DNA from 2 places in the Psychrobacillus sp. NPDC096623 genome. Region 1 is predicted to be linked to the other one. Evidence: riboswitches for the same ligand, from Rfam matches in the RefSeq annotation. Region 1 holds a riboswitch; the other holds the start of a gene.
What was found. Region 1 has a riboswitch for preQ1 ahead of queF (preQ(1) synthase). Riboswitches for the same ligand answer to the same signal wherever they lie in the genome.
Positions count from the first base shown of each region.

Region 2: it holds a riboswitch for preQ1, as region 1 does, so the genes downstream of both, ACIQX2_RS17825 (QueT transporter family protein) here and queF (preQ(1) synthase) in region 1, are expected to answer to the same signal.

Region 1 is NZ_JBIWER010000002.1:211,663-224,478, forward strand. Features, by position in the region: gene ACIQX2_RS05740 (aldo/keto reductase) at 1-322, opposite strand, end outside; gene ACIQX2_RS05745 (ParA family protein) at 784-1,605, shown strand; gene ACIQX2_RS05750 (hypothetical protein) at 1,602-2,132, shown strand; gene ACIQX2_RS05755 (DEAD/DEAH box helicase) at 2,481-5,366, opposite strand; gene ACIQX2_RS05760 ((deoxy)nucleoside triphosphate pyrophosphohydrolase) at 5,382-5,798, opposite strand; PreQ1 riboswitch class I at 6,706-6,752, shown strand; gene queF (preQ(1) synthase) at 6,882-7,382, shown strand; gene queC (7-cyano-7-deazaguanine synthase QueC) at 7,613-8,272, shown strand; gene queD (6-carboxytetrahydropterin synthase QueD) at 8,276-8,749, shown strand; gene queE (7-carboxy-7-deazaguanine synthase QueE) at 8,742-9,470, shown strand; gene ACIQX2_RS05785 (VUT family protein) at 9,518-10,057, shown strand; gene ACIQX2_RS05790 (LytS/YhcK type 5TM receptor domain-containing protein) at 10,386-12,125, shown strand; gene ACIQX2_RS05795 (LytR/AlgR family response regulator transcription factor) at 12,125-12,816, shown strand, end outside.
Region 2 is NZ_JBIWER010000008.1:73,660-86,475, reverse strand. Features, by position in the region: gene ACIQX2_RS17855 (helix-turn-helix domain-containing protein) at 1-407, opposite strand, end outside; gene ACIQX2_RS17850 (MFS transporter) at 575-1,915, shown strand; gene ACIQX2_RS17845 (ornithine cyclodeaminase family protein) at 1,980-2,963, shown strand; gene ACIQX2_RS17840 (ABC transporter ATP-binding protein) at 3,182-4,144, shown strand; gene ACIQX2_RS17835 (ABC transporter permease) at 4,145-4,789, shown strand; gene ACIQX2_RS17830 (glycine betaine ABC transporter substrate-binding protein) at 4,795-5,688, shown strand; gene ACIQX2_RS17825 (QueT transporter family protein) at 5,731-6,213, opposite strand; PreQ1 riboswitch class I at 6,221-6,265, opposite strand; gene ACIQX2_RS17820 (MBL fold metallo-hydrolase) at 6,381-7,580, shown strand; gene ACIQX2_RS17815 (DUF3006 domain-containing protein) at 7,567-7,809, shown strand; gene ACIQX2_RS17810 (NUDIX hydrolase) at 7,840-8,481, shown strand; gene ACIQX2_RS17805 (3D domain-containing protein) at 8,500-9,063, opposite strand; gene dapF (diaminopimelate epimerase) at 9,416-10,258, opposite strand; gene ypfJ (KPN_02809 family neutral zinc metallopeptidase) at 10,332-11,180, opposite strand; gene ACIQX2_RS17790 (S66 family peptidase) at 11,299-12,330, shown strand; gene ACIQX2_RS17785 (NAD(P)/FAD-dependent oxidoreductase) at 12,334-12,816, shown strand, end outside.

The sequences.
Region 1 (12,816 bases):
CACTACGTAAAAAGTCAGCTGAATTGTCTATTAACATTTTTTCGTCAACGAATTTTGGTCCGATTTTTGTGGCAAGTACAACTTGCTCACGGCAGCCCATTTCCTTTATTACCTCACCGATTAATTGTTCTGAGCGGAATGGACCATAAAGTAAAGCTGTATCGATTAATTGAATACCTGATTCAATCGCAGTTTTTACTAATTGTTTCCCTACTTGTTCATCTAAATTTGGGTATAAATTATGTCCACCAACTGCATTAGTACCTAAACCAATCGGATTTGCAAAGACTTCTGAAGAACCTAATTGTACTTTATTAGTCATTAATAATTCCTACCTTCTATAATAGTGTATTTTATGTTCAAGTACTGAGGGTTACTGCTCAACTGGTAATTTCATAACTAACACAGAACACTTCAACTGTATTTTAAAATAAACTAACAATTATTAAAAGTTACAGTATAAATGTTTCATAATGTGAAAAATTTGTACAGTAAAACGGTCAGGAAGGCAGTTGTTCCATAATTATCTGTTCCACAAAGAGGGCTTCATCCTCACTAGCTAATTCTATTATCTAAAATTCCACTCTGTGTTAGATACCAACTAACACGAATGTTAAATCTTTTATGTTTGATTCTTACATAAGGTCATTAATCATACAGCCTTGCAAATATGCTTGGTTTTTATGAGAAGAATACTGATATATATTGGTTCATAAATGGGGTGGAAAATCATATGTTTATACAAGGGGAAAATAAGTACTTCGATGAGACAGGAGAGGAAGAATGTCAAAAGTTGTTTCCATGTTAAATATGAAGGGTGGCGTAGGGAAAACTACCCTAACGTACAATTTGGCTTGTTATGCGGCTTATAAAAAGTTTTATAAGGTGCTTGTCATAGACCTTGACCCTCAATCAAATTTGACCCAAACTTTTATGGGGGATGACGGATATAGACAATTTTTAAGGAACAATAAACAATCGGTTGTGGATATATTTGAAAATAGTAACATTGTTTCGAATGAAATAATTCATGAGGTATATTATGAATGGATTGACGATGGTTTGATTCATTTAGTACCAGCAAGAGTAGAGCTATCAAAAACATTAAAAAACCCCTCAACCAAGGAACATAAACTGAGAAGATTCTTAACAGATTACAAAAATAGTTATGACCTTATTTTAATTGATTGTCCCCCTACTGATTCAATTTTATCTGTTGCAAGTTACCTCGCAAGTGACTCATTAATTATTCCTGTAAAACTAGAAAAATTAGCGATAATTGGATTGCCGTTATTGGCAAGTAGTATTGAAGAGTTTAATCATGATTATGCTGGTGAATATGAAATAAATATTGCAGGGATCATATTTAATAACGTGGAAAAAAATGATCCTCCAGAAAATCGAGTTTCTAAACAAGAAGTAATGGCCTTTGCAAATGAAAAAGGATGGTACGTCTTCGATAACGAGGTGAGAGAATCTAAAGCATTTGTAAATGGTATTCGCGAAGGAAAGCCTATGTTTTTGTCAACAAGGGTACGTGAAAATTTTACACAGGAGTTCTATCAGGTAGGGGATGAGTTCTTAAAAAGGGTGGGTCTAAATTGAATACTTCCTCAAAATTATTGCTACTTGATATATTAAAGTTAAATCTAAGCTATGGAGATAGAGAGTTCAAGGAAGTAATCGATGTATTGAAACTTAAACAAGATAATTATCTGAAAAATATTTTAGATTTGTTACAAGAGTTAGATAACTCAGTACCAAATGGGAAAAGCAAAGTTAAAGCAACTAAAATTTTGCCGATAGCATTTTTAGAAGATATTAAAGATGATTACCCTGAAAAATATACCAAGCTTTTGCAAATTCAAGATATTCTTAACTCCAAAGAAATCTTCCAAACAGTTAGTGATCTACAAAACTATATAGGTCAAAAAATACATCTAACAACTAAAAAAAATACCAAAAATAATCTAATAAACAAGTACATATCTCACTATATAAATAAATCTTTAACGGAAATTGATAATGAACTTGTATCATTACAAGAAAAAGGTAATTCGAACAATAATGTTTCAAAATTTCTTGATATGGCAAATGAAATTGTAAATTCTCGAAAAGAAAAACGATTTTAATCTTCATACTAACACGATAACCCTAACAAAAGCTTGGAGAGACCATTCAAAGTTAGATACCGTAATTATATCGGGAAGCATACTAAAAATGAGTTAGATACTGCACCAGACTCATTTTTAGTTTTTATGAAAATTGTCGATTTCCCGGGAAATATTTCGAATCACGCCAAAACTCATTCTTTTGACACTTCAGGAAGTAGAAACTTTCGGATCTTCCCAAAACGGTCATTAGATAAGTTTTGAAAAATCCTCACTTGTTCTATAACTTCAAAAAGTAATAAGTAATATTTAGTGATAAAAAGTATCTTCACAGTAATAATTACAGGTGAAGATACTTCCTATCTTTTTTTATTCCTCCACTAAATAATGATATATATCGTACTGAACGGGTTGTTCAAGAATCATGTTCATTGTAACAACCGGAATCTGTTTCCCATTTTTGTCAAACATCACTTCTTCTTTAGGGCTGTTTTCGGCAACAGAAGTTGTACCGATATAATAAAAATCGAAGCCCTCACCGTCATCTTTTTTTGTGAATAAGTGAATGTCTAAATTCGTTTCTTTTGCTCCTAAAATTGCTTTAACCTCCTTAGAATCTAATGTTAGTTTACTACGTGTAAACCATCGAAATAAATCTGGTGCTAAAAATTCATCGCCATATGCTACGCTCGAATCCACCTCGTCTTTTTTGTGATAGGTTACGAAAACTGGACAAGTACCATGCTTTACGCGATAACCATACATAGTGGAGGAATCATCCTTTTCCCAATTTAATAAACGACAAGCATCTCTCCGTGAGTATTTTTTGTATAGAGTTAGTGGCCGTGTCGGGTCATATTGTTTGTTTTTATTATGAGCGCAGGTAACTATATCTTCTATAAATGTTCTGTAGAATGGGTCACGCAAACTTGTTTGAATTTCACTATTAAATTGATATCTGTTATTATTCAACTCGATAATGGGCTTAGAACCGAATTTTTTTTGATCATTAGTAACATGGAACTTTAATGCAAATATATTTTCGACTGACTCAAGAGTTTCATCTTCTGTATATGTGCCAAACTTTTTTAGTTTAACTACATACTCATCTTTACTAATTGAATTGTTTTGGAGTAAAGAATCCACTAAAAGAACTTCATGAATTCTTTTCCCATTTAAAACTTCTTTAGAAAGCATTGATAAAATAGCTATTTCATACTCAGTTAGTGATGGCATTTCTTCCTTCATTTTCTTCAGAAATGCATAGTAATTTTCTGAGTAACTAGTGATAACTTCTGGGTCTAGTGAATTCTGTTCAATGAAATCGTACATAGTTGGTATTCTTCCAAGACGATTTTTCACTTCCACATAGGAATCTTTCAATGTTTTTAAAGTAGATAGATTTGTGTTATTAATCGCCTCAAAAATACGTTTCTTAGCAATTTCTTCAAAATTTATTGTTGAAACTCCTTGTATATAATCAGTGTTTACGGTTCTACGGCGGACATTATCCTTGTTCATGGATTGGTCGCCAGAAAGAGCAATGGGGATTAAATAATTATTTTTATAATTTCCAATGAAATCAATAATAGTTACATAATCTTTTTCATTATGCTTGCGTAGTCCACGTCCCAATTGCTGAATGAATATTATACTTGATTGTGTTTGGCGAAGCATGATGATTTGGTTTAAAAACGGAATATCAATACCTTCATTAAAAATATCGACTGTTAAAATATAATCGAGTTCGTATTGCTCTAATTTACGAATAGCATCTTCTCTTTCAGGTTGTGAATTATCACCTGTAAGTGCGACTGTTTTTAAACCTTGGGTATTTAAAATCGCCGATAGAGCATATGTTTCTTGTTTAGAACTACAGAAGATTAAACCTCTTACTCGCTTTCCTGAATAGCCATAGTAATTAATTTTTTCGAGAATATGATGGACACGTTCATGTGATACAAGATGCTGTAAAGTAGATGTATCATCAATTATTTCCCCATTCCTCTCATAATCTGTCACACCAAAGTAATGAAATGGACAAAGCATTTCTTCTTCAAGAGCAGCCTGTAGGCGAATTTCATAAGCAATATTGTAATCAAAGAGTTCAAAGATGTTAAAGCTGTCGGTGCGTTCCGGAGTAGCTGTCATTCCAAGTAAGAAATTAGGTTCAAAGTAATTAATAATATTGAGGTAAGAATCTGCACCTGCACGATGTACTTCATCTATTAAAATATAGTCGAATTCATCTTTAGCGAACTGTTGTAAATGGCGTTGAGAAGATAGAGTTTGAACTGTGGCAAATAAGTATCTTGCACTTGTATCTTTTGAATTACCTGAAAGAATTCCATATTCATCTTCATGACCACCTAATATTTTTCGGTAATCTTGAAGAGCCTTTTTTAGAATTTGTTCTCTATGGACAACGAAAAGCATCTTTTTAGGGGCGAAGTTACGTACATCAAAAGCAGATAAATATGTTTTTCCTGTACCAGTAGCAGAAATAATTAAGCCCTTATTAGCGCCAGTTTCACGAAGAGTTTTTAACTGTTTCAGCGCATCAATTTGCATTTTATTTGGCTGAATAGCTAGACTATCGGCTAATTGGTTTGTTAGATACTCTGTGTTCACTTGAAAAATATTCGAGGTTGTCTGTTTAACGAAGGGCTGCTGTTCATAATTTAAATTGTAGTTATTAATCCACTCAATGGTTAAAGGGATGGCCTCGTTCCAAGCCTCTTCAAATTGATTTTTGAAGTGATGGATGATTTCTCCGTCTTCTAAAGAAGTTAAATACACATTCCATTCATAGTTAGCTTTTAAAGCACTATCCGTTAGGTTAGAGCTTCCGACTATTAAAGAATAATAGTCTGTATGTTCGAATATATATCCTTTTGAGTGGAAGCCTTTAACGCCAGTTAGACGGACTTCCACATTTTCTAGTTTTAATAGTTCTTTAAACATTTTAGGTTGATTAAAATTTAAAAAAGTAGATGTTAAAATTCTTCCTTTGATTCCTTTTAGTTGCAAGTCGTATAGCATAGTTTTTAAAGTTGCTAGACCACCCTCGGTAATAAAGGCTACAGAAAAAGTGAAGGTTTCGCATGTTTTCAGTTCTTGAAGAAGTGTAGATAAAACATTTTCATGAGCTTTATTTGATAGCAACTTAGGCTTAAACTGTCCGGATACAGGATTACTTTGATCAATAAAACCTTTATGTAATGAACTCTTCATTTTGCGAATCAGCTGATCCATTTAAATCACATCATTTCATTTCAAATTTTCCAAACTATATTTTTCCTTTGTTAATTTTTCAACTGCAGGAATATCCGCAGCAGCAAAATTGAGTGTATGTAAGTTTTCCCGAGTTACCCATCTCATGTCGGCATGCTCTGCTGCAATAGGTGTACCTTCTATTAGTTTTGCTTTATAGGTTTCTAGTCGAACGATAAAATTTTCATATTCATATGTAGTATCTTCAACCTTTTGCCCAACCTCAATTGTACAATCAAATTCTTCTTTAATTTCGCGAAGTAATGTTTGTTCAGGTGTTTCTCCAGGTTCAATTTTTCCACCAGGAAACTCCCAAAGGTTAGGAAGTGACATTAAAGGACTTCTTAGCGCACAAAATATTTCATTCTGATCATTTTCAATAATTGCACCAACAACATGGACTAATTTTTTCATTATGTACCACCCTAATTTTAGTTTATATCTATATCATAGCTGATTTTGTAGTAATGATCAGCTAGAAAATGCAAATGATTGGAATTTACAGATTGTTATGTTTTTAAACTGTTGAGCTAAAATCTTAACGATCCTGATACATTATTTAGTAGAAAGAAATTTTGGTGCTTGAAAATTACAGATTACATTATAACAAAAACGGCTACTCAATTCTTAAATGATTCAGATCAGATAGTTATTTCTAATGGAGTATTAGTAGAAGGTAATGGTCTTTGTGCTATATAAGATAAGGAAGAGGAGAGCTTTAATTTTGTATGTACGAGCAGATTTGAACTAAGTAAAATATTATACACAGTATCTAGGTGAAAGTATTTATGGAAAATGAATTACGGAGATGCTCAGAGTGTAGGAGGTTGATGGAGGATTTTATTTTAAATCAGTCGGAACGTAGTATTGTAGTATAAACAGTTTGGAGAAGGAAATTACATGGAAAGAATATTTGAAGGTACATCATGAAGGTAATGGAGATGCTTATTGGACAAGCTGGGAATGAATATAACAAAAAGTAGATATCTCCACATAAGTAGAGGTATCTACTTTTCTATGTTTCCGAGTCTCGTTGATAATCTAAATCTCTCCTAGGCTAAAATAGTTTGCAATATAAGCTTTAATAATTCTTCTGTTGTTTCTGGTAATTGTTCTGGTAAGTAAATTGAATGTTTCATTTCTGCTCCTCCTTTAATCTCGTATTCTATTAACAATATAGTCAATCTAGTTAGAGTTTATGCATGATATTATAAAAAAAGTTTTGAATCTCTTAATAAAAGATTTGAATGTTCATTTGACTAGAATGCCTATTTGACGTTTTGGTCAATATTCTATATTATGATTTAGTACCCGTACTTGACCGGGAGAGGTTCATAGCTGATACCCTCTATAAAAAACTATGGATACATGACTATTCGCCATGTCCATATAATGTGGACGTGGCTTTTTTGTTTTTATCCTTTTGTTTGCATAGATTGGTTTTTGAAGCCTCTTTGGAAAGTGTTGGGAAACATTTTTTTAGGAGGTTTTTTTATTATGTCTGGAAGAAATCATGATGAAGGTTTGAAGGATTTAACGCTGTTAGGTAACCAAGGCACGAAATATTCATTTGATTATGCACCTGAGGTATTGGAGTCAGTGGATAACTTACATTCTACTCGAGACTATTTTGTTAAGTTTAACTGCCCGGAATTCACAAGTTTATGCCCAATTACAAATCAGCCAGATTTTGCGACGATGTATATCTCATATATACCGGATAAAAAAATTGTAGAAAGTAAGTCGTTAAAATTGTATTTGTTCAGCTTTAGAAATCACGGTGATTTCCATGAAGACTGTGTGAACATCATCATGAACGATTTAATTGAATTACTAGACCCAAGATATATTGAGGTATGGGGGAAATTTACTCCACGTGGTGGTATTTCCATTGATCCTTGGTGTAACTATGGAAGACCAGGCACTAAATATGTAGAAATGGCGGATTTCCGTTTGATGAACCATGATCTTTATCCAGAAAAAATTGATAATCGCTAAAATTTAATAAGAGGTTAATTTAGCTACCCTCTAAAGAAAAGCGAAAGAGCCTATGCAAGCCCCGAAAAGCGCTGGAAGGATTTCACGTAAAGGCGTCTTTGTGCCTTTACTGAAAACCTGAAGCGACTCGAGGGGCTAGGCGCTGGAGCTAGACAATCTTTAAAAAACTAAGAAGACAACAGCACTCCTTCTTAGGGTGCTGTTTTGTCGTTATAAGGGAGTTTATTTGGTTGAAGAATGAAAAAGCAATTATCGTATTTAGTGGAGGACAGGATAGCACGACCTGTCTGTTTTGGGCAAAGGAACGTTTTAAAGAGATTGAGGCAGTGACGTTCGATTATGGTCAAAGACATAGTCTTGAAATAGAATGTGCCAAGGAAATAACTAAGGAGCTGGGTGTAAAGCATCACATATTGGATATGTCGCTTTTAAATCAGCTTGCACCGAATGCATTGACACGAGATGACATAAAAGTTGAGGACGGAGAAGATGGTGGATTGCCGTCGACTTTTGTGCCTGGTCGAAATTTGCTCTTTCTATCTTTTGCTGGCGTTTTAGCAAGTCAGGTTGGAGCAAAGCATATCGTAACTGGTGTGTGTGAAACTGATTTTAGTGGCTATCCGGATTGCCGTGATATTTTTATTAAATCTTTAAACGTAACGTTAAATCTTTCTATGGATACTACCTTTGTGCTTGATACACCACTCATGTGGTTGAACAAAGCGCAAACATGGGAGCTTGCCGATCAGCTTGGAGCGCTGGAGTTTGTCCGAGAGAAAACGTTGACCTGTTATAACGGAGTTATAGCTGATGGCTGTGGGGAATGCCCAGCGTGTAAGCTGAGAAAAAGAGGACTTGATGAGTATTTTAGCTTCAAGAAGGGGTCCTAAGACATGACTGATTTTAGAATAGTCGATAAGCTTCAAAAAATAGATGAAGATATTCAAAGTAGTCAATTAAAGTATCATTCAAAGCGTGTTCTCGTGAGCAAGGAATTTACCTTCGATGCTGCCCACCATTTACATAATTATGAGGGGAAATGTAAAAATCTGCACGGCCATACGTATCGTGCCGTATTAGGATTGAGTGGATACACGGATGACCGCGGTTTGATGATTGATTTTGGCGATATAAAAGAAATATGGAAACAAAAGATAGAGATATATTTGGATCATCGTTATTTGAATGAAACCCTTCCAACGATGAATACGACGGCAGAGAATATTGTTGTCTGGATTTACGCAAAGTTGGCTGAGCATTTGCTTGGTGAGCAACGATATAATGGGGCACGTGTAGAATTTATCAGGTTGTATGAAACTCCGACAAGCTATGCTGAAGCAAGACGGGAGTGGATGGAAGTTGAGTAAGATACCCATTATGGAGATTTTTGGACCGACGATTCAAGGCGAGGGAATGGTAGTGGGCCAGAAGACAATGTTTGTGCGGACTGCAGGCTGTGATTATTCCTGTTCCTGGTGTGATTCCTCGTTTACATGGGACGGTAGTGGTAAGCATCTTGTTGTCCAAATGACTGCAGAAGAGATTTGGTCTGAGTTAGTACGGCTTGGAGGCTGTGGTTTTTCTTTTGTCACGCTTTCGGGTGGAAATCCGGCACTCCTTCGAAACTTGGATGCACTTATTGCTGTTTTAAAGGAAAACGACATAAAGATCGGAGTGGAGACACAGGGAAGCAGATGGCAGGAGTGGCTGTATGATATCGATGAACTGACGATTTCACCAAAGCCTCCCAGTTCTGGAATGATCACTGACTTTTCTGTGCTTTCGGATATCATCGAAAAGCTTAACAATCGAAGTAGCGAGCAGCATATATCCCTCAAAATAGTCGTTTTCAATAAAGAGGATTACGAATATGCCAAGAAAGTTCACCTTCGTTACCCGACAACCCCTTTTTATCTCCAGGTCGGTAATGATGATATCAAGACAACTGACAACCCACAGCTAATCAGCCATTTATTAGAGAAATACCAAGAGCTGATCGACTGGGTGATTGAGGATGAAGAATTAAGAGATGTCAAAGTATTGCCTCAGCTGCACGCCCTTGTTTGGGGAAATAAAAGAGGCGTATAGTGGTCAGCCCGTCAAACTGCATTTAATTTTACTAAAGGAGTAACATCATGAGAATATTATTTTATTTAATATCAATTGTCACCGCTAACGTGGTAACGGCAGCATTTGCGCCATTACAATTCGGAGCGTTTATCGTCCCTATGGGAACGCTATTAATAGGAGCTACTTTCATCTTCCGAGATCTCGTACAAAACAAATACGGTAGAGCAAAGACGTATATTTTCATTTTTGTAGCATTAGGATTTTCCGCATTAGCTTCGTTTATGTTGGGGGATACTCTATTAATTGTGCTTGCTTCAGCAATTTCATTTGTTGTCGCTGAAACAGCTGACACAGAAATTTACACAAGATTGAAACTCCCAATGGCTTGGCGTGTATTCTATAGTGGTATTGTTGGAGGATTCCTAGATTCAGTCATTTTTGTTGTGATTGGGTTAAGTCCGCTTGGAGCGAATTTTCTTCCATGGGAGGCAGTACCAGCTGCTATTGTAGGGCAAGTTATTGTGAAAACCGTTATTCAAATGATAGGAGCGCTTATTTTGAATCGGGTTTATGTGATGAAGGAAAAACGCCTTATTTCGGAATGACTATATAAAAATTGTAAAAAAATTAGTTAGCCTTCCAATATATTTGGAAGGCTATTTGTTAGGTAAGATTTTTCGCTTTTAGAATCACTAATTTTGCTTTATGGTGCCAGATTCTAAATTAATTCTGATAGGTATTAGAACCTTGTACCTCTCGCTACATGGTCTTGTCTACGCGTTTCTCCATCGACTAAAAAAGATTATTGACAGCAAACTCCTAGAAGACATAACCCATTCTATTCTCATTAACTGAAAATATCGATATATATATTCTCCCGTATTTCAAGTATAATTTAACCAATCTGTTTTAAAACAATAAGGTGGGATTCTGTTGTTGGACTTGCTTGTAATAATGCTTGAGAGAGTTGGTATGATTGTTGCAGTAGCTTTCATTTTGACTCGTTTTCAGTTTTTTAAAAACTTAATATATCGTGATAAATTGAATCGCAAGCAGGAGATTACGGCGATTTTGTTTTTTGGATTCTTTGGTATTGTAGGAACTTATTTTGGAATCGCACTCGATACGAATTCACTACATTTTAATAGTGTATCGCAAGTATTAACATCTGAGGAGGCAATCGCAAATTCGCGTGTCATCGGCGTAGTCGTTGCAGGTCTATTAGGTGGCTATCGTGTGGGGATTGGTGCAGGTCTGATTGCAGGTATACACCGAATGACATTGGGTGGATTTACAGCTATCTCCTGTGGTGTTTCCACAATCATTGCAGGATTGATTGCTGGTGTTTTTTACCGGAAAGGGAGAGCGCTTAAGCCGCTCACAGTATTTGCTATCGGGGCCCTAACGGAAGCGATGCAAATGTCTATGATTTTGTTGATATCTAAACCATTTGAGCAAGCACTTACACTAGTTAAGGTCATTGGTATCCCGATGATTTTAGCGAATGGTGTGGGTGCTGCGTTATTTATATTAATCGTACAGAATGTGATCAGCCAACAAGAGAAAGTAGTAGCATTGCAGGCGCAGAAAATGTTACGTATTGCCAATCAGACGCTAAGCTACTTACGTACAGGTATGAACACAGATACGGCACAAGCTGTTTGTAATATTCTATTTCGTGAATTACAGCCAAGTGCTGTTGGCATGACCAACCAAACAGACATTCTTGCTCATATTGGGCTAGAGAGTGATCACCATAAGGCCGGTAGCTCGATACGAACCGATGAGACGAAGGATGTTATCCATCATGGACAGGTGGTAGTTGTTAAAGATGGCACTATTCACTGTGATTATCCTGGCTGTAAATTAGGAGCAGCAGTCATTGTCCCACTCGTTCGACGGGGAGAAACGATTGGTACACTTAAGTTGTACTATCCATCTGAAAAAGTCATCACAAATGATAATATCGAATTAATCGTTGGATTGAGCTCGCTATTAAGCAACCAACTGGAAATGGCCGAAACTGATTATGCCTATCAGTTGGCAAAAGAGGCTGAGATCAAAGCGTTACAGGCGCAAATTAATCCCCATTTCTTGTTTAATTCGATGAATATTATTGTGTCGTTAATACGCACAGATCCTGATCAGGCGCGTAAACTACTGACGTCATTATCCTATTTCTTACGTCAAAATGTTACGGGGACAACTGCTTCTCAAATAACACTAGAGCAAGAGTTATTGCATGTTAAAGCTTATTTAGAGATTATAGAAGCTAGATTTATAGATAGACTAACCATTTTATATGATGTGGATGATCTTTTATTGTTTGAAAAGATTCCTCCTTTTACATTGCAGCCAATTGTGGAAAATGCTATCAACCATGGTATTAAAGACATGGAGCATAATAGTGTTGTTAAAATGACGGTGCGAGATATTGATGGAAAAATTGAAATTAAGGTGGAGGATAATGGGAAAGGGATATTGCCTGAGCGACTCACCGTTTTAGGCAACATGGAGCTTGAGTCTGAATCGGGAACTGGTGTTGGACTATTTAATATAAATCGTCGCTTGCTCATGACGTTTGGTGACTCAGCAGCTTTAACGATTTCAAGCAAAGAGAATGAAGGAACAGCTATTTCCTTTAGAATTCCTAAATTGGGGGTAGACGTTTAATGGGAACGATTAATACGTTAATTGTAGATGATGAACGATATGCACGGGAGGAATTAAAGTATTTACTAACCAAGTTTCCGAACGTCCAGGTGTTTGCGGAGGCTGAGAGTGGGGAGGCTGCTGTTTTAAAGGCACTACAGCTTCAACCGGATGTTGTGTTTCTGGATGTCGAGATGCCTAAAATGAACGGAATAGAAGTAGCTAAAACTTTAGTGAAATTAAAAAAAGTACCACTCATCATTTTTGCGACAGCTTATCCCCAATTTGCAGCGGAGGCTTTTCGAATTAATGCAGTCGACTATTTATTGAAACCGTATGATGAAAGACAGCTTAATCAAACGATTGAACGAATTGAAAAGATGCTATCTCCTGCACAAACGGTTGACAATCCAGAGAAGCTTGGTAAATTGGCAATAGAAACAGGCGGCGATATTCATTATATTCTGCCACGAGATATTTTGTATATATATCGAGATGACAAAGTAACGAAAATCGTTACGCAAACGGATAATTATGATGTTCGGACAACGTTGAAAGAGTTAGAAGGGCGTTTATCACCATTTTCTTTTTTTCGGATTCATAAAGGATATCTCGTTAATCTGAAGTACGTCAGCCGATTAACTCCATGGTTTAACGGTGCATATCAGCTTGAATTAGAAGGGTTAGATCAGAAGCTTTCGGTTAGTAGAAA
Region 2 (12,816 bases), on a different contig from region 1:
TGTTTTACCTCATCCACAACAACTGTCAAGGTCCCCTCAAGGACGAATAAAAATTCGTGACCACCGTGTGCGAAGGCATTACCTTCGTTTTCACCAGGCTGTAAGGTTACAAGGATAGGTGCATATGAAGCTTCTTTCATCCCGCACGATAAATCCTTGTAATAGTATTGCTGTCTAATTTCTTCTAGTTCATCAGCCTTTGTGTTTTCAGGGAAAAATACCGTTGGATTCACTTTTAATGCATCTGCAATCTTTTTTAAGGATTCTAGTGTAACGCTCGATTTTTCACGTTCAACCTGAGATAAGAAGCTGATAGAGACATCAGTCTGTTCTGCAAGCTCCTTTAACGTTAGCTTACGTTCCTTTCGTAATTCTTTTAAGATCTTGCCTATTGAATGAGAAGACATATATCATTCTCCTTAACTTTAATGTATATATCCATCATACCTTACTCTTTTCAAATCCTTCCAATTTTTATTTACAAAACAACGTTGACAGAAAATTTTAAACTCTTTAGAATAAAAGACGGGAGAATTAAAGTGTCACTTCAATTTTAAGATAGGGGAGATGTAAGATGGATTCAAAGGGAATGAGAAAAGTATGGATTGCTAGTTTGGTAGGAAGTTCGATAGAATGGTTTGATTATTTCTTATATGGGACAGTTGCTGCGCTTGTTTTTAATCAAGTATTTTTTGTTACAGAAGACCCATCGGTAGGGTTGATACTAGCGTATGCATCCTTTGCTTTATCATTCTTCATACGTCCATTTGGGGGAATTATCTTCAGTCATATTGGAGATAGAATTGGACGTAAAAAAACATTGGTTGTTACTTTATCGCTGATGGGGGTTGCTACATTTGGAATGGGATTACTTCCAACCTATCAGGCGATCGGTATTTGGGCACCTATTCTGTTAATCACTTTACGCTTAGTTCAAGGACTAGGTATTGGAGGGGAATGGGGAGGAGCATTATTATTGGCAGTGGAGTACGCACCGAAAGAAAAAAGAGGATTATATGGATCTATACCTCAAATGGGTGTCACGATCGGAATGGTATTGGGAACAGTTGCGTTGTCTATCATGACTTTACTTCCAGAAGGATCGTTCATGACCTGGGGCTGGCGCGTACCATTTATATTAAGTGCCCTACTTGTAATTTTCGGTTTGTGGATTCGTAAAGGAATTGATGAAACACCTTCATTTAAGAAAGTGCAAGAGACTGGAGATATTCCTAAATTACCAATAGTAGATACATTAAAGTATCACTGGCGTGAAGTATTAATAGCAATTGGAGCAAAGGTTGTAGAGACGGCACCGTTTTATATTTTTGGGACATTTGTCGTTTCCTACGCAACTACAGAATTAGGTTTTTCTCGTACAACCACATTGAATACTGTAATGGTAGCGACAATTATTACAACTATCCTGATTCCTATTATGGGAAGCTTATCGGATAGAATTGGACGGAAAAAAGTGTATGTTGCTGGAACAGTGGGGATGCTTTTATTTGCTTTCCCATACTTCTGGATGCTTCAACAGCAATCGGTCGTTCTGTTGGTTGTCGCAACAGTAATTGGGTTAGGAATTATTTGGGCTCCTATTACAGCGGTACTTGGTACTATGTTCTCTGAAATCTTTAATGCGAAGGTTCGCTATACAGGAGTTACACTAGGCTACCAAATTGGAGCAGCTTTAGCAGGAGGTACAGCACCATTAGTTGCTGCAAGCTTAATGTTAAAGTTTAACGGATCTTATGTACCAGTAGCTATTTATATTATTTTCACAGCAGTTATTTCTTTAGTGGCTATTTGGGCTGTGAAGGATCGTAGTCAGGAAAATCTAGATGAAGAAAACCAAACAGTAGAAATGGCTAACAAAAAGGTCCAAACTAATAAAGGATTAAGCGAAGTCTAAATAACCAAACTCGTCTTTGATCAAAAATTAAAGACGAGTTTTTTCATCATAGGAGGAATACATCATGTTAGTAGTGAATGAAAACCAAATTATGCATACATATAAGATGAAGGATGCAATACAAGATGTAGAAGAGTTATTAAAGGCGAAGGTAGCGGAGAAAATTGCAAACCCACATCGGACCGTGATCGAATTCCCACAACATGAAGCATCGGCTCTATATATGCCAAGCGCTGATCTAGTAGAGGAAGTCACGGCAGTTAAAGTAGTAACGATCTACCCGAACAATCCGTCTAAAGGCAAACCGACGACACAAGGGGTCGTATTATTGTCGGATGCACAAAACGGGGAGCATGTGGCAATGTTGAATGCGTCCTATTTAACTCGATTACGTACAGGTGCGTTAAGCGGAATAGCGACTGATTATTTAGCTCGAAAAAATGCAAAGGTACTGACGGTTATTGGAACAGGTGCAATGGCATTCGAACAAGTTTTAGGTGTCCTCGCTGTTCGAGATATAGAGCGAATAATATTGTTTAATCGTAATGCTGAAAAAGCACAGAAATTTGGAGAAAAGTTAACAGACTTTGGTGTTCAAATTCCATTTGAAGTAGTGGGTGATGTATCGATTGCAGTCCATCAGTCAGATATCATTTGTTGTGCGACTCGTTCCAACGAGCCCGTATTTAATGGAGTTGATCTTAAGCCTGGTACACATATCAACGGCGTAGGTTCCTATTTACCACATATGCAGGAGATGGACGTGACAACGATCAAACGTGCTTCTAAAATAGTTGTAGATGACTTAGCTGGAGTGAAGGATGAAGCGGGTGAACTAATGCACGCGGAAAAAATTGGCGTGTGGTCATTTGATGAAGTTCACGGGGAACTAGGACAGCTAGTTGTGGATCAAGTAAGTGGTAGAGAAAACGGGGATGAAATTACACTCTTTAAATCCGTCGGAGCAGCTTATTTTGATTTGGCTGTAGCTAAAGGGACCTACGTTAAAGCGAAAGAACATAACATTGGTACGCATATAGAAGTATAAAATAATTTTAGAGAGCCGCTTCCTTAATGGAGGCAGTTTTTGTATTCAGCTTATCCCTTTAGCGAGTAAAGTAGCGTCTAGAGCGAGTATCGAAAACAATCAGATGAAAAACTCTAAAATATTTTTCATAAAATAGAGGAATCAATGGCATTATCTTAAACTATTTAGGGTAAACATGGGAGGAGGTAAATATAGTAGAAGAAAGGGGGGCAAGTGAGTTGATTCGTTTCGAAAATATTAAGAAAGTTTTTCCAGATGGAACAGAAGCTTTGCGGGATGTCTCTCTAACGATTCAAAAGGAACAATTAGTGGTCATCATTGGACCTAGCGGATGCGGGAAAACTACTCTTTTAAAACTGATTAATCGATTAGAAATTCCTACGTCTGGTGAAGTTTTCGTAGGAGAGAAACCTATATCCACTATAGACCCTGTAGAGCTCAGAAAAACGATTGGATACGTTATTCAACGAATTGGTTTGTTTCCGCATATGACAATAGAAAAAAATGCTGCGCTTGTACCGAATTTGAAGGGTTGGACAAAGGATAAGACAACTGAGCGCATTCACGAATTAATGATAATGGTTGGCCTTCAACCCGATCAGTTTCTGCCTAAATATCCACTTGAACTAAGTGGTGGTCAGCAGCAACGAGTAGGGGTGGTGCGGGCGCTTGCTGCGAACCCGGATATTATTTTAATGGATGAACCATTTAGTGCTTTAGATCCGATAAGTCGTGAACAATTGCAAGATGAGATAAAGTATTTACAGGAAAAGATTAAGAAAACAATCGTTTTTGTTACGCATGATATTGATGAAGCATTAAAAATTGCCGATATGATTGTCCTCATGAAAGATGGCATGATTGAGCAAGTTGGAACACCTACTGAGTTGATAGAAAATCCTATTAATAACTTCGTGAAAAACTTTATCGGAATTGAAAGAATTAATCGGAAAAAATCAATTGGAAAAAGAGAGTTACAGGATTTTGCTAGCTTTTTCGACAGCGAATGGGATTCACATTATCTTGAGGTAGACGCCTCTATGTTTGTAGAAGAGGCTATTTCGTTACTGGAAAACGAAAGTACAAAGGGACTACTAGTAAAGCGCAGCAACGAGGTGCTAGGTTTTGTCAATCAATCCATCCTTCTTCGAGCAATGCTAGCCAAGGAAGAGGTGGTATAGGTGAGTAGCTTTATAGAGACTATTCAAAGTCGTTCCGATTTAATACAGGAGGCATTTATTCAGCATATTTACTTATCTTTTATTGCGTTGGCAATCGGGATTGCAATTGCATTACCTCTAGGGATTTTAGTTGCAAGGTATCGTAAAGTAGCTGAGCCCGTTATAGGAATCACTGCAATATTTCAAACTATACCTAGCCTGGCGTTATTTGGATTTCTAGTACCGTTAATTGGAATTGGAACAAAAACTGCTTTAATTGCTTTAATCATATACGCACTTTTACCCATTTTACGTAATACATATACCGGTATTTCAAACATTGATGAATCTATGATTGAGGCTGGAAGAGGGATGGGGATGACTAAAAGTCAGCTGCTTTGGCAGATTGAATTTCCGCTTGCGTTACCATTTATAATGGCAGGAATTCGAACAGCTACAGTTCTGACTGTAGGTATTGCTACACTGGCAACATTTGTAGGAGCAGGTGGGTTAGGGGACGTAATTTACCGTGGATTGCAATCCTATAATAATTCACTCGTTTTAGCAGGTGCTTTACCTGTTGCGTTATTAGCAATTATGTTTGATTTTCTATTGAAATGGATTGAAAAAAGAGCTACACCAAAAGGAATGAGTATGAGAGGATGAAGCGTATGAAAAAGTTAATGGGAATGGCGGGGCTTTCAGCAGTAATGCTTTTAAGTGCCTGCTCGAACTCTGAGGAAACGTTAGTAATTAGCGGAAAACCGTGGACAGAGCAATTTATACTCCCGCAGATTATAGGACAATATATAGAAGAGAAAACAGATATTGATGTGGAATATAAAGAAGGTCTAGGAGAAGTAGCGATTATGACTCCTGCTCTAGAAAAAGGCGATATTGATCTGTACGTAGAGTATACGGGCACAGGCTTAAAGGATGTTTTGAAAGTTGAATCTGAGGTTGGAGAAAGCTCAGATAGTGTGCTCGAAAAAGTAAGAAAAGGCTATGAGGAGAAGTTTAAGGCTACGTGGTTAAGTCCTCTTGGATTTGAAAATACGTATACATTAGCTTATACAAAAGATAATAAGTACAATGCAGAAACTTACTCTGATTTGGTGGAGGCTTCTAAAACTGGTGATATGGTTTTTGGAGCACCTCATGCATTTTATGAAAGAAAAGGTGATGGCTTTGACGATTTAATAAATACATATCCATTTGTATTTTCAGAAACGCAAAGTTTAGATCCAAATGTGATGTATGAAGCATTGAAAAATGGAGATGTCGATGTCATACCTGCATTTACGACAGATGGACGCATTGAACGTTTTGATTTACAAACTACAACCGATGATTTAGGATTTTTCCCTAAATATGATGCCGCACCTGTCGTTCGTATGGATGCCCTTGAAAAGTTTCCTGAGCTGGAAGATGCGTTAAATGAGTTGGCGGGGAAAATATCGGAAGAGGATATGCTGAAAATGAATGCGAGAGTTGATATTGATGGCGATAAGCCGGAGGATGTAGCTCATGACTTTTTAGTAGAGAAAGGTTTAATTGAGAAATAAAAAAACACCCGGTTCTAGCAATCTAGAATCGGGTGAAATTATTTAGATTAACGTTTTGAAGTTTAGTCGTTTATTTAAAGCATAAATAATCGGGATTCCGACAGCTAATACACCGAATTCTCCAGCTGCAACTGTTAACCATGTATAGAAGAAAGGTACTCCAAAAGCAAGCATTAACTCGAATGCGATGATAAACATAGTTAATGTAAAAAGAAGTGTATTGATAGCCATGCGGGCAATGTCACCTTTTACATACTTAGTTGCCAAAATCGTTAGCGATAATGTAATGATAGAATGCGCTACTCCAAATGTTAGGTCGAATGCTGCCATTGGAGAGAACATATTTGTGATGAATACCCCTAATACAATTCCAAAAAAGTATTTTTTATTAAATACGATTAAATGATTAAACATCTCTGCAATACGAAATTGCACTGCACCAAATGCAAAAGGAGCCACTAGTAGAGATACCGCAACATAAAGAGCGGCAATAACACCAGTTACTGCAATAGTCTTTGTTTTCATTATTCATTTCTCCTTAGTTTTTTTCCGTGGGAGGTTCTCGAACCACGTTAGTTTTCACAAAGAGTTATTTTATGCGAATTGTTATCAACTGTCAAGGGGAATTGTCATATATAAGCCCTGTTTTCCTATGCTAGAATGATACAGAGTAACGAAAAGGAAGGTTTTAAATGAGAAAGATAGTAATGCTAGTTTGTATATGTATAGCTGTAATGATGAGTGGCTGTACTTTAGTTCAACAACCAGATAAAAAAATAGAAACGTCTCAAATACCCGTCGAGTCGGGCAAAGAAATGAATGTCCATTTTATAAATGTAGGACAAGGAGATTCTATCTTAGTACAATCACCAAGTGGAAGAAATCTACTAGTTGATGGAGGTACGAAAGACGCGGGAAAAGATGTAGTAGCTTATTTAAGAACAAAAGGTATTGAGAAACTCGATTATGTAGTGGCTACTCATCCGGATGCAGACCATATCGGAGGGCTTATTTCCGTATTGAACTCTATATCTATTAAAAACTTTGTAGATTCCGGAAAAGTACATACCTCTCAAACCTATGAGAAGATGCTGCAGCTTATTTTAGACAAAAATATCCCGTTCATTGTACCAAGTATTGGAGATACAATTCCTCTGGATGATGATGTAGATATCACTGTTTTACATGTCGGAGACGAATCTAACGATAATAATGAAGCATCCATCGTATTAAAAATTTCGTACGGAGAGGTTTCTTTTCTATTGATGGGCGATGCAGATACTAAAGTGGAAAAGCGTCTACTAAAGGAGGCTAATGTGGAAGCAACCGTTTTAAAAGCAGGGCATCACGGTTCAGATACGAGTAGCTCGGAGGATTTTATTCAGAAAGTAAAACCAAAAATCACCATTTTAAGCTATGGAAAGGATAACTCGTACGGTCACCCACATTCAGAGGTTAAGTCAAGGATAGAACATATAAGTTCCCAAATGTATGGGACTGCTGAAGTTGGCAACATAGTAGTGGAAACAGATGGAGTAGATTACAGCGTAATAACAAGCGGAAGCGTGGAACCAACTGAAATCGCTGATAGAGTCTTAGGGATTTCTATTTCTAGGAAGGATCTTCGAGGTGAGCTAGTCGGAATTACCAACTCTGGTGACACTGCTGTTAGTTTAAAGGATTGGAAGTTAGTTTCCGTGGTTGGCAATCAAACATTCAAATTTCCAAACATTAGCCTGCAGCCTGGTAAGACAATATACGTATCAAGTGGTCCCGAAGCAAAAGAAGGCTCTGGCTATTTGAAATGGACTACAGGGCAAATGTGGAGAAATGATGGGGATGCAGCCATCTTATTGAATAACGAAGGAGAGATTGTGAGTGAATTCGAATAAATACACACTTGACCGCTTTGAAGGCGATTTTGCAGTCTTTTTGAAATATCCAAATGAAATTGAGAGCATCCAAATCCATTGTTCTAATTTAAATGCTAAGCTAAAACAAGGAGATATAGTGAATATTTCAGCAATAGAAGATAAATATGAAATCGAACTTCTTAAAGAAGAAACTATAGGGCAGCAGGAAAAGGTTCGCCAATTACTTGACCGATTGAAAAAACAATAAAACATAATAAATTCAAGAAGAGGTGTCAATATGGAACAGGAGTTACTAAAAGTATTTGACGAGCAGCATAAGCAAATAGGTGTGGAAACTCGTGAGGAAATTCATAAACTCGGTTTATGGCATGAGACATTTCAATGCTGGTTTATAGGTGAAAATAAGGGAAAAGAATATGTTTATTTGCAATTACGAAGTGATTTGAAAAAGGATTATCCTGGGCTATTGGACATTACTGCAGCAGGGCATTTACTGGAGACTGAAACAGTTTTCGATGGGATAAGAGAGGTGAAAGAGGAGCTTGGGATTGACGTGCTCTATGAGGAACTCTATTCACTTGGAGTTATGAAGTATTCCGTAACGACGGGTGATTTAGTAGATAATGAATTAGCGCATGTATTTTTATATGACTGTGCATTGGAATGGGAGCAATTTACGCTGCAGAAAGAGGAAGTTTCGGGAATAGTTCGAGTCGAGATTTCTCAATTTGTGAGTTTATGGCAAGGTGAACTAGAAGAAATAGAGGTTATCGGTTTCAAGGTAGAGGCAAATGGAGCTAGAAGTCCGATTCATCAAAAAGTGAAGAAAGCGATATTTGTGCCACATGAACAATCTTACTACGAGGAAATATGCAAAAAACTTATTTGTTTTACATCAAAAAACCAACTTTCTTGTTAAGAAAGTTGGTTATATAATTTAATCTAAGATTTTGATTTTCACACTTTTACGACCCCATTTATAGGCTTCGCTTTTCGTTGGGAAAAATACATCAATTTTATTTCCCTTGATCGCACTACCAGTATCCCCTGCTACTGCATATCCATAACCTTCGACATAAACTTTTGTGCCAAGTGGAATTACTTTTGGATCTACGGCGATGACTTTTACATCGGGATTACGTTTGAGATTAATGCCTGTACTAGTGACACCAGAGCATCCATTACAGCTTGCTGTGAATGCACTTGCATTCACTATAATTTCCTTCACTACATTATCTTCAGTCGATCTAGAGGGTGTTTTCTTTTTTGCAGCTGTTGACGCCTTTGATGATACTTTTAACTTTTGCTTTGGTTTAATGTTATTTGTTTTTAAATTATTCCATGATTTTAAAGTTGATACCGACACTTTGTGTGTTTTAGCAATTTTATACAAAGTATCTCCTTTTTGAACCGTATAAGTTGAAGATGCGGCTAGGCTTGTGCTTGCCCCGCTAACCAATAGTGCAATTGTGATTATGAGTGTCCCAAGAACTTTTCTCAAATACTCTACCCCTTGCTATTTAGTCTATGCATATCTTACCAATAGTTTATTACGAGAATATTACGACACCTTACCAATAACGTTACAAATCTTAATAATATTGTCGATGATAATTAACATTAGTAGATTATAGTCTATTAAATTGAATGATAGTTTATACCATAGATTTGTAAAATATGTGATAGAAAGCCCATAAAATCCTAAGAATGGCCCATAAACCCGCCAAATTCCCCGATAATTCGAGCGATATCATATAAATAACTCATTTTAGCCCATAAACCCCTAAAGATAGCCCATACACACAACAAAAAAGAGCCATTCTAGTTTTCACCAGAATGGCTCTCCATACGTATTACACTAAAATTTCCCCATTAAACACACTCACTGCTGGACCAGTCATGTACACACCCTCATCGGTGTAGCGGATAACAAGGTCACCGCCTAATAGTTTTACCGTTATATCGGAATCCTTGTCGCAAAGCCCATTTAGAACTGCGGCTACTACTGCAGCACATGCTCCAGTTCCGCAGGCAAGAGTTTCGCCACTCCCGCGTTCCCAAACACGCATATGAATAGTGTCGCGACTTTCTACGGAGATAAACTCTGTATTGACACTTTCTGGGAAAAACGAATGATGCTCAAATTTTGGACCAATAAGGGCTAAATCTACTTGCATTGGATCATCTACAAACACTACACAATGGGGATTACCCATCGATACAGTTGTAATGTGATAAGTTTTGTTTTCCACTTGAAATGGAAATTTTATTAATGGGTTTGTTTCCTTAGATTGGACTGGTATTAGGGCTGGCTCAATAACAGCTTTTCCCATATCTACTTTTGCGGAAGTCATTTTGCCGTTTTCGATCAAGAGTTCAATTGTTTTTGTACCACTTAGTGTATCGATCGTTAACACATCTTTTGCAGCAATATTATTATCGTAAACGTATTTGGCGACGCAACGGATAGCATTTCCACACATTTTACCTTCACTGCCATCTATATTGAACATCCGCATCTTTGCATCTGCGTTATCGGTTGGACATATGAGTACAATCCCATCACCCCCAATACCAAAATGTCGGTCAGATATTTGCTTGCTTAACGTACTAGGATCGTCTATGTCATGCTCAAAACAATTAATATAAATATAATCGTTTCCACAGCCATGCATTTTCGTAAAAGGTATTTTCATTGATAACGTAACTCCTTTTATCGCAATTTTCTTATTTATCCCATTATAGCACAGGGTTCAATGAGAAAATATGTTAGGGAGTTTTGCTATTGAACGTGTCTCCACCTTGAATCGTACCGTTTTCATAGCCTTTATAAAACCAACCTTTACGTTGTTCAGATGTACCATGGGTGAAACTTTCTGGAACGACATAACCTCTTGCTTGTTTTTGTAGTGTGTCGTCTCCAACTGCGCTTGCAGCAGTTAAGGCTTCATCCAAATCTCCTTCTTCCAAATAGCCCATTCCTTGCGCATGCTTAGCCCATACTCCAGAGAAATAATCTGCCTGTAGCTCAAAGCGGACTAAGTATTTATTGAATTCTTCCTCACTTAGCTTCTGTCGAAGGGGCATTACTTGCTCAGTTGTCCCAAGTAATGTTTGGACATGGTGACCGACTTCATGTGCAATAACATAAGCCATAGCAAAATCTCCAGGAGCATTAAACTTTGTTTGTAGTTCCTGATAAAAGCTTAAGTCGATATATAACTTTTGGTCGCCTGGACAATAGAATGGCCCAACAGCTGCACCAGCTGCACCACAGGCAGAATTGACACTATCTGTATATAAAACTAAAGTTGGCTCGACGTATTCCATTCCGTTATCTTGGAATATTTTAGTCCATACCTTTTCTGTATCGGCTAATACAACGGAAACGAATTGAGAAAGTTCTTTTTCTTGTTCACTTTCTTCATAAGGGACCCCGTTTGATTGGTCTGTTGTACCCAGGTTACCCATAAGATCTTCTGGATTTCCTCCAAGTAACGAAACAATGATTACAATAATTAATCCTAAGCCACCGCCTACGCCAGCAATTGCTTTACCACCACCCATTCCACGACGATCTTCTACGTTGGAACTGCCTGTTCGACCTCTCCATTTCATCCCTCACACGTCCTTTTCTACATTGAGTTGTATGTATATTGTTTATACCCAATTATTTTAAAATTAGACATGCAAGAGGTGCGTATTGCTTTATAATGAATAAAAAGGGGGATTTGTCATGCTGAAAAAACCAAAAATGTTAAGAGCCGGAGACAAGGTGGCGACTATTAGTTTGTCATGGGGAGGGGCTGGCGAACCTGATTTACGGTGGAGATATGAGCAAGGTATAGATAGATTAAGAAAGGTGTTTGGACTCGAGGTTATCGCAATGCCAAACAGTTTAAAGGGTGGAAAATATTTATATGAAAACCCTGCAGCTCGAGCAGAAGACTTAATGAATGCATTTAAGGATCCTTCTATTAAAGCAATATTTTCTAATATTGGAGGAAGCGAAAGCATTCGATTATTACCTTATATTGATTTTGATGTGATTCGAGATAATCCAAAAATATTTATCGGTTATTCAGATTCTACTGTAACGCATCTATTCTGTCACAAAGCAGGAATATCTTCCTTTTACGGCCCAGCTATATTAATGGATTTCGCAGAAAATGTAGAGATGCATGAGTATACGGTAGAGGCGTTGAAAAAAGCATTGTTTACAAACGATGCAATAAGTGAAGTAAAGCCTGCACCAGAATGGACAAGTGAACGTCTAGAATGGATCATTGAAAATAAGGATAAAAAACGTAAGATGAATCCGAATAAAGGCTATGAACTCTTGCAAGGTTCTGGGGTAGTGCGAGGTAGATTGATCGGAGGCTGTATAGAAGTATTAGAATTTGCTAAGGGTACTTCACTTTGGCCAGCAGAAGAATATTGGAAAGACAGTATTTTATTTTTCGAAACGTCTGAGGAGCTACCTGCCCCTGGTCAATTAGAATATTGGCTACGTAATTATGGCACTCAAGGAATTCTCCAGCAGACGCAAGGTATAATTTTTGGTAAGCCTCAAAACGAGAAGTACTATGAGGAATACAAGGAGTCCATTCGTATAATCATGAAGGAGCTTTTCTTAGAGAACCTACCAGTTTTATATAACTTGAACTTTGGACATACAGAGCCTAAATTTGTGCTGCCATATGGGGCGATGGCAGAAATTAACTGTGAAAAAGTATCGTTTTCTATTTTAGAAAGTGGAGTGGAATAATCGATGTCTTCTTATATCGTTATAGGTGGGGGAATCCTAGGGGCATCTACTGCATACCATCTCGCTAAACGAAATGTGAAAGTCACGCTAATCGATCGGCAGGATAAAGGGCAGGCATCTGAAGCAGCAGCAGGGATAATTTGCCCCTGGATCTCTCAACGAAGAAACAAAAATTGGTACGCATTAGTTAAAAATGGTGCAAGTTATTATAAACAGCTAGTAAAAGAGCTAGAGAATCTAGGAGAAACTTCCACAGGTTATAAACAAGTGGGGGCTATTGCCCTTCAAAATGATCCAAAAAAACTACAGAAAATGCTGGAGCGAGCAATGGAAAAACGAGTGGATGCTCCTGAAATAGGTGAACTAAAACTACTATCACCATATGAAACGAAAGAGCGATTTCCCCTAATATCAGAGGACTTCACTTCGTTGTATGTGGAGGGCGCTGCTCGAGTGGATGGTGGGGCAATGCGTGACGCATTAATA